Regions from separate parts of the Streptomyces sp. NBC_01515 genome, predicted to be linked through region 2. Evidence: riboswitches for the same ligand, from Rfam matches in the RefSeq annotation. Region 2 holds a riboswitch; each other region holds the start of a gene.
What was found. A riboswitch is a leader RNA that binds a small molecule or an ion and turns the genes downstream of it on or off. The one in region 2 is predicted to bind S-adenosylmethionine.

Region 1 (3,646 bases), 5.7 Mb from region 2:
CAGGAAGTCGAGGACCAGGAAGGACACCGTGTAGGCCGCCCACAGCACCCCGACGGCCTGGGCGATCCGCTTGACCACGTAGCGGCGCATGCGTCAGCCGACCCAGGTGTCGTGCAGCTGTATCCGGCTGGAGGCGTCGAAGTTCAGCCCGTGCACCTTGGCCGCCACGCCGATCTGGGACTGGAGCTCCACCACCGGCGCGTAGTAGGCGTTCCGCACGATCAACTGCTGTGCCTGCTCGACCAGTTGCCCGCGCTTCGTCGTGTCGGTCGTCGCCGCCTGGCCGGTCAGCGCGGTGTCCAGCGGGCCCACCGGGACGCGGTAGAAGTTGGCCAGCTTGGTGGAGAAGGAGCTGCGCAGGATGTCCGGGTCGGCCCGGGTCACGTTGCCCCACGCGGTGTCGTAGTCACCCGACTGCAGCGTCGGGGCGAGCTGGGTGATCTGGACCTGCTTGAGCGTCAGGTTGACGCCGACGGCCTTGAGTTGCTGCTGGATCAGCTCCAACGTGGGCTGGTTGGTGGCCGCGTTGGGGACCCAGTCGACCGTCAGGCTCAGCTTCTTGCCGTCCTTCGTCCGGATGCCGTCGCCGGCGGTCTTCCAACCGGCCGCGTCCAGAAGGGACTTCGCCTTGGCCGCGTCGGTCGTCAGATCCGCGGAGAGGTTCGCGTAGTCGGGTGTGGTGTGCGCCAGGACGCTGGTCGCGGGCTGGGTGCCGGTCGGGAACACGGTGTCGGCGATCTGCTTACGGTCGATGGCGAACCCGATGGCCTGGCGCACCCGCGCGTCCTTCAGGGCCGGACGCGAGTTGTTGAAGGCCAGGCCGAACACCACGCCGGGGTTGGCCCGCCGCTGAAGGGCGACCTGGCCGCCCTTCAGCGCCGCTTCGTTGGCCTTGCCGACGCTGCTGATCGCGTCCACCTGCCCCGACTGGAGACTGCCGGCCCGCACCCCCGCCTCGGGTACGACCTTGAAGACCACCTTGTCCAGGTAGGCCTCGCCGCTCTTGTGCCACAGCGAGGAGCCCCACGCGTACCCGGTCCGCCTGGCCAGCGTCACCGACTGGTTCTGCACGTACTGCTTGAGCACGAAGGGCCCGGAGCCGACCACTCCCTGGCTGCACTTCTGCTGCGGGGACTTCTTCACGCTCGCGGAGGACTCGATGCCCAGCGAGTGCGTCGAAGTGGCTTGCAGGAACTGGGCGTTGGGCTGCTGGAAGGTCACCTTGACGGTGAGCGGGTCGACGACGGCGGTGCTCTTGACGCCGCTCAGATAGCCCTCGGCGAGGGTCCCCAGCGCGCCGAGGTCCGGTACCGCGTCGAAGTTGTCCTTGACCACCTGGGCGGTCAGCTTCGATCCGTCGCTGAAGGTGACACCCGATCTGAGGTGGAAGGTGAACGTCGTCGCGTCGGGGCTGATGTCCCAGCTCTTCGCCAGCCAGGGCACGATCTTGCCGGTCGCGGGGTCCTGGTCGGTGAGGGAGTCCACGATCTGGCGTACCGAGTAGATGGTGTCGTTGCTGGCCACCTGCTGCGGATCCACGCAGCCGGCGTCGGAACCCACCGCGAAGGTCAGGGTGCCACCGGACTTCGCCGGGCCGCTGCCGCCGTCCGAACCGCCGCTGCCGCCGGACCCGCAGGCGGTGAGCAGGACGCTGGTGGTCAGAAGGGCGGTCAGGGTCGCCCATCGGGTGGGGCGGATGTCCGGATGTGCTCTCACGGAGGGTGCTCCTACTCGTGTCACTACGCATGGGGTGCCCGCGGATCACGGCCGCGCACGTGGGCGCGCCGCTCCGGTCGGCTCAACGCCGTTGACGGGCAGTGCGGTTGGGGGAGTCAAGCGGGAAGGGGGCGCGGCGGGTGCGGATGCCGTCCGTGAACACGGACAGGACCGCGAGAGGCTGCGGAGACATGCCTGCGGGCCGCGACAGACGTCAGACGGACGTGGTCAAGGCGGTCAGGCGCGACACAGACAGCTGGTGAAGCGCTGCAGGTCGATGTGGCGGCGGCGGGAGAACCGGGAGAAGACGGTCGCGGCCGTCAGGGAAGCGACGGAGACGCTCGGGTCACTGCTGTGTCGCACGACCGTCCTCCCCGTCTCCGACCCCGGCCAAGGGCCCCGCGCTTGCAGAGATCGTCGGTGATCCTGCCGGGCTTTCACCTGGAGCACCCCACCGCGTCGGAGGGTTGCCGGTCAGCAAGCCAGGGCTTGACGCTGACACTCGATGCCGGTCGCGATCGTACGGAGCGACGTCGTCGTACGTCAATGGCGGGTCCGGGCCGACGAGGGGAGATCGACCGGGCGGTCCGCTCCGGCTTGACCTTGACGTGCGCGTCAACTCTTAACGTCGGTGGGCGCCGCACACCGTGTGCGGCCGTCGACCACCCGTCAGGAGCCCGTAGATGTCTCCGTCGAACATCCCCGCCACGCACCGCGAGGTCCGACTCGCCTCCCGTCCCCAAGGCGCCCTCGAATCACGCCACTTCACCGTGGCGGAGGTCCCCGTCCCGGAACCGGGACCCGGGCAACTGCTGGTCCGCAACCGCCTGATGGGCGTCGCCGCGTCACTGCGCACCCTGATGGGGGAGGAGGCGGGGCTGCCCCTGCCGTCGTTCGAGGTCGGCGGGCCGCTGTCGGCCCCGGCCGTCGGAGAGGTGGTCACGGCACCCGAGGGCGGGACCCCGCGCCCCGGTGATCTGGTGTCGCACTGGGCGGGGTTCCGCGAGTACGCCGTGGTGGAGGCCGACGCGGTGCAGGCCGTCGACCTGACGGTTCTGCCGGACCCCGTGGCGTACCTCTCGCAGGGGCCGTCGGCCTGGATCGGTGTGGTCCGGGGCGCCGAAGTACGGGACGGGGACACGGTGTTCGTCTCCGGCGCGGCAGGCGGACTCGGCACCCTGGCCGGGCAGTTCGCCCGGATGCGCGGAGCCGGCCGGGTCATCGGCAGCACCAGCTCGCAGCGCAAGGCCGACTACCTGGTCGAGACGCTGGGCTTCGACGCGGTCGTGCTGCGCGGAGCCGAACCCATCGAGGACCAGCTGCGCAAGGCGGCCCCGGACGGCATCGACGCGGTCGTGGACAACGTCGGCGGTGAGCAGCTGCGGGCCGCGCTCGCCCTGGCCCGGCCCGGTGCCCGGGTGGGGCTGATCGGAGCGCTCTCCGCACAGGTCCCGGGCGAGAACACGGCGCCCGTCGAGATCGACACCTACTCGCTGATCGTGCGCGGGATCCAGCTCCGCGGCATCAGCGGCGCGCGCCACCGGGACGCGCTGACGGAATACGAGGAGACGTTCGGCCGTTGGCTCCGCGAGGGCTCGGTCACCGTCCCGCACACCCGCCTGTCCGGAATCGACCAGGCACCCCGCGCCCTGATGGAACTGCTCGAAGGACACCACATCGGCACCGTGGTCGTGGAGTTGTAGTCGTCGGCCACCCGACTCCCGGAGGACGGAATGCGCATCGGCGACGCGGCGGCGGCCGTGGGTGTCACCACCCGAACCCTGCGCTACTACGAGCAGCGCGGACTGATCACGGCACGGCGTACGGCGTCGGGACAGCGGGAGTACGAGGAGGAGGACGTACGCCGACTCCACGCCGTCCGCGAGCTGTTGGACTCCGGCCTCACCATCGGCGACGTGCGGCTCCTCAT
Region 2 (3,646 bases):
TCTTCTCCAGATCGCTGATGACCTCGGCGAGGGTCGTGCCCTCGGCGGTGACTTCGGCCTGCCCGCCGGTGTACGTGCGCAGGATGGTGGGGATACGGACGGAAACGCTCATGCTCAAGACCTCCGGTCAGGTACGGCTTTTGTCTTTTAGGGGCGCGGGGAACTGCGCGACCAGCCCCCACCGGCCCGCAGACGAACAACGACGCTACGACGCGAGCCCAGCTTCCCTGAACGACTCAAGGCTCGGCCGAATCGTCGCGGTCAGCCCGGTACCGGCAACCGCATCCAGCGTCTTCAGACCATCCCCGGTGTTGAGTACCACCGTGGTCAGCGTGGGATCCAGCAACCCGTTCTCGATCAGCTTCTTCGCCACACCGACGGTCACCCCACCCGCGGTCTCCGCAAAGATCCCCTCGGTCCGCGCCAGCAACTTGATCGCGTCGACGACCTGCTCATCGTTGACGTCCTCCACCGCCCCACCCGTACGCCGGGCGATGTCGAGGACATACGGCCCGTCCGCCGGGTTCCCGATGGCGAGCGACTTGGCGATCGTGTTCGGCTTCTGCGGCCTTACGACGTCATGCCCCGCTTTGTAGGCGACGGAGACCGGCGAACACCCTTCCGCCTGCGCCCCGAAGATCTTGTACGGCTTGTCCTCGACGAGCCCGAGCTTGATCAGCTCCTGCAGCCCCTTGTCGATCTTCGTGAGCTGCGACCCGGAGGCGATGGGAACCACGAGCTGGTCCGGAAGCTGCCAACCGAGCTGCTCGCAGATCTCGTAGGCGAGGGTCTTGGAGCCCTCCGCGTAGTACGGCCGGAGGTTGACGTTGACGAACCCCCAGCCCTCGCCCGCCGGGTCACCGATCAGCTCGGAGCAGAAACGGTTCACGTCGTCGTAGTTGCCCTCGATGCCGACGAGCTCGCCGCCGTAGATCGCGGCCATGACGATCTTGCCCTGCTCCAGGTCGTGCGGGATGAACACGCAGGAACGGAAGCCGGCCCGGGCGGCGGCGGCGCCGACGGCGCCCGCGAGGTTGCCGGTGGAGGAGCAGGAGAGGGTGGTGAAGTCGAAGGCGCGGGCCGCTTCGATGGCCTGCGCCACGACCCGGTCCTTGAAGGAGTGCGTCGGGTTGCCGGAGTCGTCCTTGACGAACAACTTGCCCGCGTCGACGCCCAGTTCGCGGGCGAGGTTGTCGGCCTGGACGAGCTTGGTCCAGCCGGGGTTGATGTTCGGCTTGTCGGCCACGTCGGCGGGGACGGGCAGCAGGGGCGCGTAACGCCAGATGTTCGCGGGGCCCGCTTCGATCTGCTTGCGGAGCTCTTCGGTGTCGTAGGCCGAGAAGTCGTAGGCGATCTCCAGCGGGCCGAAACACTCCTCGCAGGCGAAGAGCGGACCGAGCGGGACGCGGTGGCCGCACTCGCGGCAGGACAGCGCGACGGCGGGGCCGAGATCGACGCTGTTCACGGGGTTCGTGGTGCTTGCAACAGTCTGCGCAGCCATGGAGGCGAGGCCCTTTCCTCATCTTCCTCACGACGCATTTCGCCATGAGACGGATTTGGCACCTTCCCGAGCCGGGAGCCTCGCCACATCAACGTGACAAGACCGGCTGGAGGGTTGCCGGGGCTTCAACGGGCCGTATCCCTCTGCCCCTCTGGATGAGCGGTGTTCAGTTGTGTATGCGGTTGTGTCACTTGCGTGAGCGTTGACGGCCCCCGACATGCGATGGTCATCAGCGTTGTTCAAGACTGTAACCGAAGGCCAGGACAGTTGAGTGAGCCGTCCGAACCGCGAGACGGATCACCTACACAGGGTGATCGCCTCTCGCCGAGAGAACGCAGAGGAGCCGCGCAACGTGCTGAAAGAAGTCGAGCACTGGCTGAGCACCCGCTCCTGGTCCATGACCGACCGGCCGCTCCACAAGATCCTGGCCGCGAAGCACCGCACGGGCCAGTCGGTCTCCGTCGTGCTGCCCGCGCTCAACGAGGAAGCGACGGTCGGCGACATCGTCGCGATCATCCGTCACGACCTCATGCAGCAGGTCCCGCTCGTCGACGAGATCGTCGTCGTCGACTCCGGGTCCACCGACCGCACCTCCGAGGTGGCCGCCGCGGCGGGCGCCCGGGTCGTGCACCGGGACGACATCCTGCCCCGCATCCCCGCCGTGCCCGGCAAGGGCGAGGTGCTGTGGCGCTCGCTGCTGGTCACCAGCGGCGACATCGTCGCCTTCATCGACGCGGACCTGAAGGAGTTCTCCTCCGACTTCGTCACCGGGATCGTGGGCCCGCTGCTCACCGACCCCGGCGTCGACCTCGTCAAGGCGATGTACGACCGCCCGCTCGGCGGCGCGGCCGGCCAGGGCGGACGCGTCACCGAGCTGATGGCCCGCCCGCTGCTGAACATGCACTGGCCGCAGCTGGCCGGTTTCGTGCAGCCGCTCGGCGGCGAGTACGCGGCCCGCCGCTCGCTGCTGGAGCAACTGCCGTTCCCGGTCGGGTACGGCGTCGAGCTGGGCATGCTCGTCGACGCGCTGCACCTGGTGGGGCTGGACGCTCTCGCCCAGGTCGACGTGGGCGTGCGCAAGCACCGCCACCAGGACGGTCAGGCCCTGGGGCGGATGGCCGCGCAGATCTACCGCACGGCTCAGCTGAGGCTGGCCCGAGGGCATCTGATCCGGCCGTCGCTCACCCAGTTCGAGCGGGGTCCGGACGGCTTCGAGCCGCGCACGTACTCCGTGGACACGGAGGAACGGCCGCCGATGGCGGACATCACCGAGTACCAGTCACGCAAGGTCGCATAACCGCACAGTTACAGGCGCTCACGGACGGTCGTATACGGACTCATACAGTCCGCCGACGGCCGTCCGTACGTTTGAGCGTTTCCGGGCCGGGCTAGGTTGTGGCGTATGGCTTCCACGGCTTCTACGGCTTCCACGCCCCCTCGCGGTGCTGCTCAGGTGCTCGTCGCGTCCAACCGCGGCCCGGTCTCGTACGAGGTGGGCGACGACGGTTCGCTGCGCGCCAGGCGGGGTGGCGGCGGGCTGGTGTCCGGGCTGTCGGCGATCGGCCCGGACGCGGGTGCGCTGTGGGTGTGCTCGGCGCTGTCCGACGGCGACCGCGAGGCCGTACGGCGCGGGGTGGGCGAGGACGGCGTACGGATGCTGGACATCCCGGCGGACGTGCACGCCGACGCGTACAACGGCATCGCCAACTCCGTGCTCTGGTTCGTCCACCACATGCTGTACCAGACCCCGCTGGAGCCGGTCTTCGACGCGGAGTTCCGGCGCCAGTGGGCGTCGTACGAGACGTACAACCGGGCGTTCGCGGAGGCGTTGGCCCAGGAGGCGGCGGAGGGTGCCGTCGCGATCGTGCAGGACTACCACCTGTGCCTGGTCCCGGGGATGCTGCGGGAGTTGAGGCCGGACCTGCGCATCGGCCACTTCTCGCACACGCCGTGGGCGCCGGTGGACTACTTCCGGATGCTGCCGGACGACATCCGGGAGCAACTGCTGACGGGCATGCTCGGCGCGGACCGCCTCGGCTTCCTCACCCACCGCTGGGCGGACGCGTTCGCGGCCTGTTGTACGGAGTTCACCGGGGGCGTCGGTGACAGCCTGATCGGTGTCCACGGCCTCGGCGCCGACGCCGA
Region 3 (3,646 bases), 2.9 Mb from region 2:
TCCTGCCGCTGCGCTTCCCCGCGTGGGTCGTCCTGCCGTTCTGGGCGGCCCTGCAGTGGCTGGCGGCGGGGCAGGCGGCGCAGGGGCCGGGGGTGGCGTACCTCGCCCACCTGGTGGGCTTCACGCTGGGGTTCGGCTACGCGTGGGTGAGATTCAGGAAAAAGAAGGGCCCGAAGGGCGGCCTTGGAAGGGCGGTGGTGGGAGACGGGCGGGCGACTAGAGTTGGGCCCGCCCCAGTAACGGTCCCCGAGGGAGAGAACCAGCCGTGATCACCGCGATCGTCCTCATCAAGACCAGCGTGGACCGGATTCCGGAGATCGCCGAGTCGATCGCCGCGCTCGAATCTGTGAGCGAGGTCTTTTCCGTCACCGGTACGTATGACTTGATCGCGATGGTTCGGGTGCGGCAGCACGAGGATCTGGCCGAGGTGATTCCTGGGCGGATCAGCAAGATCCCCGGGGTCGAGGGGACGGATACGCACGTGGCGTTCCGGACGTACTCGCAGCATGACCTTGAGGCCGCGTTCGCCATCGGGTTGGACTCGTGAGGTTGGGCGCCTAGTGGGGTGGGGGCGCGGATCATTTGCGGCTGACCGTGCGTCGTGGCTGGTCGCGCAGTTCCCCGCGCCCCTAGTGGGGTTGCCCTTGAGGCGCGTTGCATCGCACCCCGTTTACGTCAACCGCCACATCACACCGCCGGGACGCAGCGGCCGTTCTCCGTGTGGTAGGTCCACTTGGCGCCCTTGGTCACCAGTTCACGGACTGCGCCTACGAAGCGGTCGACGTGCTCGTCCGGGGTGCCCGCGCCGAAGCTGACGCGGATCGCGTTGAGGGACTTTTCACCCGGGGCCGCTTCGGGGGCGCCGCATTCGCCCTGGGTCTGGGGGGCGGTGCCGAGGAGGGTGCGGACCAGGGGGTGGGCGCAGAAGAGCCCGTCGCGGACTCCGATGCCGTACTCGGCGGAGAGGGCGGCGGCGAAGTGGGAGCTGTTCCAGCCGTCGACCACGAAGGAGATCACGCCCACGCGGGGGGCGTCGTCGCCGAACAACGACAGCACCTTGACCTCCGGGACCTCGGCCAGGCCCGCCCGCACCTTCTCGATCAGGTGCTGCTCGCGGGCGACCAGGGTGTCGAAGCCCGCCTCCGTCAGCGCCTTGCAGGCCGAGGCGATGGAGTAGGCGCCGATGACGTTCGGGGAGCCGGCCTCGTGGCGGGCCGCGCTGTCGTGCCACTCCACGTCCACTCCCCCGTCCTCGCGCCGGGCGACCTTGCGGCTGGCCCCGCCGCCCGCGAGGTAGGGGTCGGCCGCCTGGAGCCAGTCCGCACGGCCTGCCAGGACGCCCGAGCCGAAGGGCGCGTAGAGCTTGTGGCCGGAGAAGGCGATCCAGTCGACGTCGAGGTCCTGGACGGACACCGGGTGGTGCGGGGCGAGTTGGGCGGCGTCCAGGACGATGCGGGCGCCGTGGGCGTGCGCCGCCGCCGCCAGCTCCCGGACCGGCCACAGCTCGCCGGTGACGTTCGAGGCGCCGGTGACGCAGACCAGGGCCGGGCCCTGGGGGTCGCGGGCGGCGAGGGCCCGATCCAGGGTCTCGACGGCCTGGGCCGGGGTGCGCGGGGCGTTGAGGTAGGTGACCCGGGCGTCCCTCCAGGGGAGCAGGGACGCGTGGTGCTCGGTCTCGAAGACGAAGACCTGGCAGTCGGCCGGGAGGGCGGCGGCGAGGAGGTTCAGGGAGTCCGTGGTGGAGCGGGTGAAGATCAGCTGGTCGTCGGGGCGGCAGTCCAGGAACTCCTCGACCGTCGTGCGGGCGTTCTCGAACAGGTCGGTGGAGAGCTGTGAGAGGTAGCCGGCGCCGCGGTGCACGCTGCCGTAGTACGGGGCGTAGGCCGCCACGTCGTCCCAGACGCGCTGGAGGGCGGGGGCGCTGGCCGCGTAGTCGAGCGCCGCGTAGGTGACTTCGCCGCCCGTGACGAGCGGGACGGTGACATCCCGACCGAGAACGGGCAGCGGGGCACAAACGGTCTGAGCGGCGGCAACGGTGGAGACAGACATGGCGAACTCCCGTAAGAGGCAGGCGAATTCACTGCGCGAGCGGGCATGGCTCCAGCGCAGGAAAGGGTGAAAGGGGATGTGCGGAGTGGGGGCTTCGCGCCCTATCGCATTCGCTTGCTCACAGAGAGCTCCCTCGATGACCAGGACCCCTGGTGTCTTTCGAGGGGCCCGCGCTTGCCGCAGACCTCGCTGCCTACGGCCTGGTCTTCACCCGGGGCACCCCGCCACGGACGGAGGGTTGCCGGACAGTCGGCCGGGGCCTCATGACTGTCACTCATGACCTGGTCAGAAAACTTACGCGAGGTGATCGTCGTCCCGCAACCCGTGTCCGGATCGCGGGACGACGACCGCCGTACCGCTATGCGTTGCTGGCGGCAGCCCAGCGCTCCAGCGTCCGCTTGGCCGCGCCCGAGTCGATCGACTCGGCCGCCTTCGCCATCCCGGCCCGGATCCGGTCCGCCAGCGGCCCGTCAGCGGCCTCCAGCGCCACCAGGGCCGCCGCCGAGTTCAGGAGTACCGCGTCCCGTACGGCGCCCGTCTCGCCGTCCAGGAGACGGCGAGCCACGTCCGCGTTGTACTCGGGGTCGGCACCGCGCAGGGCTTCCACGGGGACCAGTTCGAGGCCGACGTCCCGCGGGTCGAAGGACTCCTCGGTGACCTTGCCGTCGCGGACGATCCACACCCGGGAGGTGGACGTGGTCGTCAGCTCGTCGAGGCCGTCGTCGCCGCGGAACACCAGGGAGGAGTTCCCTCGCTCGGCGAAGACGCCCGCGATGATGGGCGCCATCCGCGGGTCCGCGACCCCGACCGCCTGCGCCCGCACCTTGGCGGGGTTGGTCAGCGGGCCCAGCGCGTTGAACACCGTGCGGATGCCCAACTGGCCGCGCGCGGCGCCCGCATGACGCAGGGCGGGGTGGAACTTGACCGCGAAGCAGAAGGTGATCCCGGCCTCCTCGGCGACCTCGGCCACCCGTCGCGGGGTCAGCTCCAGGTTGACGCCGAGTCGCTCCAGGACGTCGGAGGCGCCGGACGCGGAGGACGCGGCCCGGTTGCCGTGCTTGACGACTTTCGCGCCCGTGCCGGCGATCACGATCGAGGACATCGTGGAGATGTTCACCGTCTTCGCGCCGTCGCCACCGGTGCCGACGATGTCCACCGTCTTCCCCGACACCTCGATCACGTTCGCGTGCTCGTACATCGCGCGCACGAGACCCGTGATCTCCTCGACGGTCTCTCCCTTGGCCCGCAACGCCACCACGAACCCGGCGATCTGCGCGTCCGTCGCCTCGCCGCGCATGATCTGGTCCATCGCCCAGAAAGTCGCGTCGGCGTCCTGGTCCTGGCCGTACAGCAGCCCGTTCAGTACCTCGGGCCAGGAACGGGCCGCCGCGGTGTCGCCTCCAGCGGGGGTCACAGCGCTCATACGGCCGCTCCTGAGTGTCGTAGAAACCTGCTTCACAAGACGTGCCCCACCCTATCCAGCGCGGGGCACGGCGAAGGGCCCCGTCCGGTGTTCGGACGGGGCCCTTCGACTGTGGCGTGGCGACGCCTCAGCGATCAGTGGTGGCCGTGGCCGCTCGTGATCTCCTTGTACTCC
Region 4 (3,646 bases), 3.3 Mb from region 2:
TTGTCCTCGCGGTAGGAGGCGAACTCGTACTTCGCCTTGCGCTCCTCGGTGTCGGTGACGTTGGAGAAGGCGACGTCGACCTTGCCGCTGTCCAGGCCGATGAAGAGGTTCTCCCAAGTGGAGTTCTTCAGCTCGGGCTTGAGGCCGAGGACGGCGGCGACCAGGCGGGCGATGTCGGTCTCCGAACCGGTGAGGGTCTTCTGGTCCGAACCGACGTAGCCGAGCGGCGGGGAGCCCGCGGGCAGGAAGCCGACGCCGATCTCCAACGTGCCGCTCTTCGCCACGGACTTGGGCAACTCGGCGCTGATCGACTTCACTTCGGCGACCTTGAGTGTCGTCTCCTTGGCGGCGCCGTTGGAGAGAGCCCCCACGGTGACAGTGCCGGAGGCGGCGCTGCCGGACGTGGTGGCCGCGTCGCTGTCGCCGCCGCAGGCCGCGAGACCGCCGGCGAGGGAGGCGAGGACGGTTCCCGCGGTGAGTCCGCGAGTGAGTCTGCTGCGAAGGCTGGGCGTAGACATGGCTGTTCCTAGGCTCGGTGTTGAGGGCTGCTGAAGGTGGAAGTGCGGGGGTTCTGAAGGGGGACGTGCGGGTGGGGCTCAGAGGACCTTGCTGAGGAAGTCCCTGGTCCGTTCGTGCTGTGGCTTGTCGAGGACCTCGTGGGGCGGGCCCTGCTCGACGATCTTCCCGCCGTCGATGAAGACGACCCGGTCGGCGACCTCGCGGGCGAAGCCGATCTCGTGGGTGACGATGACGAGGGTGGTACCGCTGGTCGCCAAGTCCTTGATGACGGCGAGGACTTCGCCGACGAGTTCGGGGTCGAGGGCGGAGGTCGGTTCGTCGAAGAGGATGACGCCGGGGCGCAGGGCGAGGGCGCGTGCGATGGCCACGCGCTGCTGCTGGCCGCCGGAGAGCTGCCTGGGGTAGGCGCCGGTCTTCTCGGCGAGCCCGACGCGGCCGAGCAACTCCCTAGCCAGTTCGAGGGCTTCGGGCTTGCCGAGCCGGCCGGTGGCGACCGGGGCGGCGGCGACGTTGTCGAGGACGGTCAGGTGCGGGAAGAGGTTGAAGTTCTGGAAGACGAACCCGATCCGGCCGCGCTGCGCGAGGATGGCCCGCTCGCTCAACTCCTTGAGCCTGCCGCCCTGTTGCCGCACTCCGATCAGCTCGCCGTTGACGCTGACGTAGCCGATCTCGGGCTTCTCCAGGTGGTTGATGACCCGTAGCAGCGTGGACTTGCCGGAGCCGGACGGGCCGAGGATCACGGTGACCTCGCCGGGCCGCACGGTCAGGTCGACGCCGTCCAGCACCCGGTGGGCGCCGTACCACTTGTGGACGTCGTGCACCTCTACGGCGGCGGGTGTGATGTCCGCCAGCGGTTCGACGGTGTTGGTGGTCATACGGCGGCCTCCCTGCGGATGCGGGCCCGCAGGTCGGTGACACCGGTGCGGAGTTTCTGGATCGGGGTCGGCGGCAGGGAGCGGGTGGCGCCCCGGGCGTAGTGCCGCTCGACGTAGAACTGGATGACGGACACGACGCTGGTGAGGATCAGGTACCAGACGGTGACGACCAGGAGCAGCGGCACGATGTCGCCGGGGTAGGTGGAGCCCATCGTCTGCGCGGAGCCGAACAGGTCGAGCAGCGAGACGTAGAAGACCAGGGAGGTGCTCTTGATCAGGCCGATCAGCTGGTTGACGTAGTTCGGGGTGATGGAGCGCAGCGCCTGTGGGAAGACGATCTTCCTGAACTGGTAGCCCTTGGGGAGGCCGAGGGCGGAGGCCGCCTCGTGCTGGCCCTGGTCGACGGAGAGGATGCCGCCGCGGACCACTTCCGCCGCGTAGGCCGCCTCGTTGAGGCTGAGGCCGACGACGGCGACGGCCATGTCGGTGGCGAGCTTCGACTCGTCGAAGGAGAAGAAGGCGGGGCCGAAGGGGACGCCGATGCTGAGGGTCTGGTACAGGGCGCTGAAGTTGTAGAGGAAGATCAGCACCACGATGAGCGGGATCGAGCGCAGGGCCCATACATAGGTCCAGCTCGCCGCGCGCAGTACCGGGCTCCTCGAGAGCCGGGCCAGGGCGAGCAGGATGCCCCCGAGAAGGCCCAACACGGCGCTCAGCGCGGCTACTTCGAGGGTGATGACGAGTCCGTCGAGGATCGTCGGGCGCAGGAACCAGTAGCCGAAGCGGTCCCACTGGTAGAAGGAGTTGGTGACCAGTCCGTGGATGAACTGGGCGACCAGCACCAGCACGACCAGGGTGACGATCCACCGGCCGGGCCGGCGCAGCGGCTGAACTCGCTGTGCTGTCAGGGGTTTTGACGGTGCGTCGGCGGACGGCGCGGCGGCCAGGGACACGGTGGTGCCCGGGGGTTCAGTCATGGAGGGCTCCGGCGGAAGTCGGACACCCCGGGTCGCGACACCCGGGCGAGGCTGACGCGTCGCACGAGGTGAGGAACACACAGGACCGGGGGCTGGGCGGACAACGGCACACCGCACGGGCGGTGTTCGTCAGGAACGCGGAACGCGAGGGCTGGGAGAAGTCGTCAGCCTCGACAGCGGGCGAAGCCCGGGGCGGTACACGCGGTACACAGTGCGCTGTTGACGCGCAGCAGATCGACGGCACGGTCCGCGACGAGAGGGTTCACACACGGCAGTACGCAGCCCGCGGGGCGGCGCGGCGCCGTCCGGAGAGCTGCGTACATGTCCGTCACCCATCACTGTTGTGGCCCTGGGGGCCTCGCGCTTACCGAAAACGTCATCCGGTCCGGTCGTCACCTGGGGCACCCCACCGCGTGCGAGGGTTGCCGGTCAGCAAGCCAGGGCTTGTCGCTGACGCTCATGACCGTTCTAGGTCGCAAGTTAAGACAATTGTCCGAACGTATGTCAATGGCCGTCCATCAACTGGACGTCACAGAACGCGCTCAGCTGCGGCAAGCTCCCGTTTCGTCCGCCGCGTGGGCCTCCCAGTCCAGGATCTGGACAGCCGCGCCGGCGGCCTCCAGGCCCCGGCAGTGGGCGTGGTGGCGGCGGGCGATGCCGTCGAGGTCGAGGTGGGTGCCGAAGGCCGGGTGGGCGGCCAGACGGCGGGCATAGGCCCACAGGTGGGGGTGGTCGGCGATCCGCTGTACGGCGGCGGCGTCCAGGTGGTTGCGGTGCACGGTGTCGAGTTGGACCAGTGACACCCACAACTCGACGTCGGCGGCGGTGAGTTCGTCACGGATCATGTGCTCGCGGCCGTCCAGCCAGCGGTCCAGCGAACCCAGGGTCTCCAGCAGCCGGGCGACCGCCGCGTCGCGCTCCTCCTGTTCGACACCGGCCGCGCCGGCGCGCTGCGCGGCGTCCTCGATGCCTTCGGCGCACAGCCGCTCGACGGCCTCGATCTCCGACTCGGCACCGCACGGGTACAACTGGGGTCCGCCCGCGCCGAAGTGCCGGGCGAGGTCGCGCATGATGTCGGGGGCGTGGGTGCTGACGATCCGGCCGGACCAGTCGTCGCTGAGCACGGGCGCGGCGGCCGGTCCGGAGTAGCGGTGCGCGCTCGCCTCGTAGAGCGGGCGCAGCGCGGAGTGTCCACCACCCGGACAGTCGGGCACGGCGGACAGGAACACGGCCGGACAGCTCTCGTCGAGGCCGAGCAGGCTGTGGGTGACGGCG

Region 1: linked by a shared signal. The riboswitch ahead of OG407_RS02665 (putative leader peptide) and the one ahead of thrC (threonine synthase) in region 2 are both predicted to bind S-adenosylmethionine.
Region 3: linked by a shared signal. The riboswitch ahead of OG407_RS15735 (aminotransferase class V-fold PLP-dependent enzyme) and the one ahead of thrC (threonine synthase) in region 2 are both predicted to bind S-adenosylmethionine.
Region 4: linked by a shared signal. The riboswitch ahead of OG407_RS43145 (amino acid ABC transporter permease) and the one ahead of thrC (threonine synthase) in region 2 are both predicted to bind S-adenosylmethionine.

What each region holds. Positions count from the first base shown of each region.
Region 1 is NZ_CP109416.1:695,448-699,093, reverse strand. It holds gene OG407_RS02675 (ABC transporter permease) at 1-90, opposite strand, end outside; gene OG407_RS02670 (ABC transporter substrate-binding protein) at 94-1,716, opposite strand; gene OG407_RS02665 (putative leader peptide) at 1,954-2,079, opposite strand; SAM riboswitch class IV at 2,113-2,226, opposite strand; gene OG407_RS02660 (MDR family NADP-dependent oxidoreductase) at 2,400-3,419, shown strand; gene OG407_RS02655 (MerR family transcriptional regulator) at 3,450-3,646, shown strand, end outside.
Region 2 is NZ_CP109416.1:6,444,200-6,447,845, reverse strand. It holds gene OG407_RS29170 (MoaD/ThiS family protein) at 1-112, opposite strand, end outside; gene thrC (threonine synthase) at 206-1,501, opposite strand; SAM riboswitch class I at 1,517-1,663, opposite strand; gene OG407_RS29160 (glucosyl-3-phosphoglycerate synthase) at 1,854-2,798, shown strand; gene OG407_RS29155 (trehalose-6-phosphate synthase) at 2,904-3,646, shown strand, end outside.
Region 3 is NZ_CP109416.1:3,549,238-3,552,883, forward strand. It holds gene OG407_RS15725 (rhomboid family intramembrane serine protease) at 1-269, shown strand, start outside; gene OG407_RS15730 (Lrp/AsnC family transcriptional regulator) at 266-547, shown strand; gene OG407_RS15735 (aminotransferase class V-fold PLP-dependent enzyme) at 688-2,049, opposite strand; SAM riboswitch class IV at 2,215-2,331, opposite strand; gene trpD (anthranilate phosphoribosyltransferase) at 2,408-3,472, opposite strand; gene OG407_RS15745 (cytochrome bc complex cytochrome b subunit) at 3,607-3,646, opposite strand, start outside.
Region 4 is NZ_CP109416.1:9,756,363-9,760,008, reverse strand. It holds gene OG407_RS43155 (ABC transporter substrate-binding protein) at 1-518, opposite strand, end outside; gene OG407_RS43150 (amino acid ABC transporter ATP-binding protein) at 597-1,394, opposite strand; gene OG407_RS43145 (amino acid ABC transporter permease) at 1,391-2,371, opposite strand; SAM riboswitch class IV at 2,727-2,836, opposite strand; gene OG407_RS43140 (glutathione S-transferase C-terminal domain-containing protein) at 2,914-3,646, opposite strand, start outside.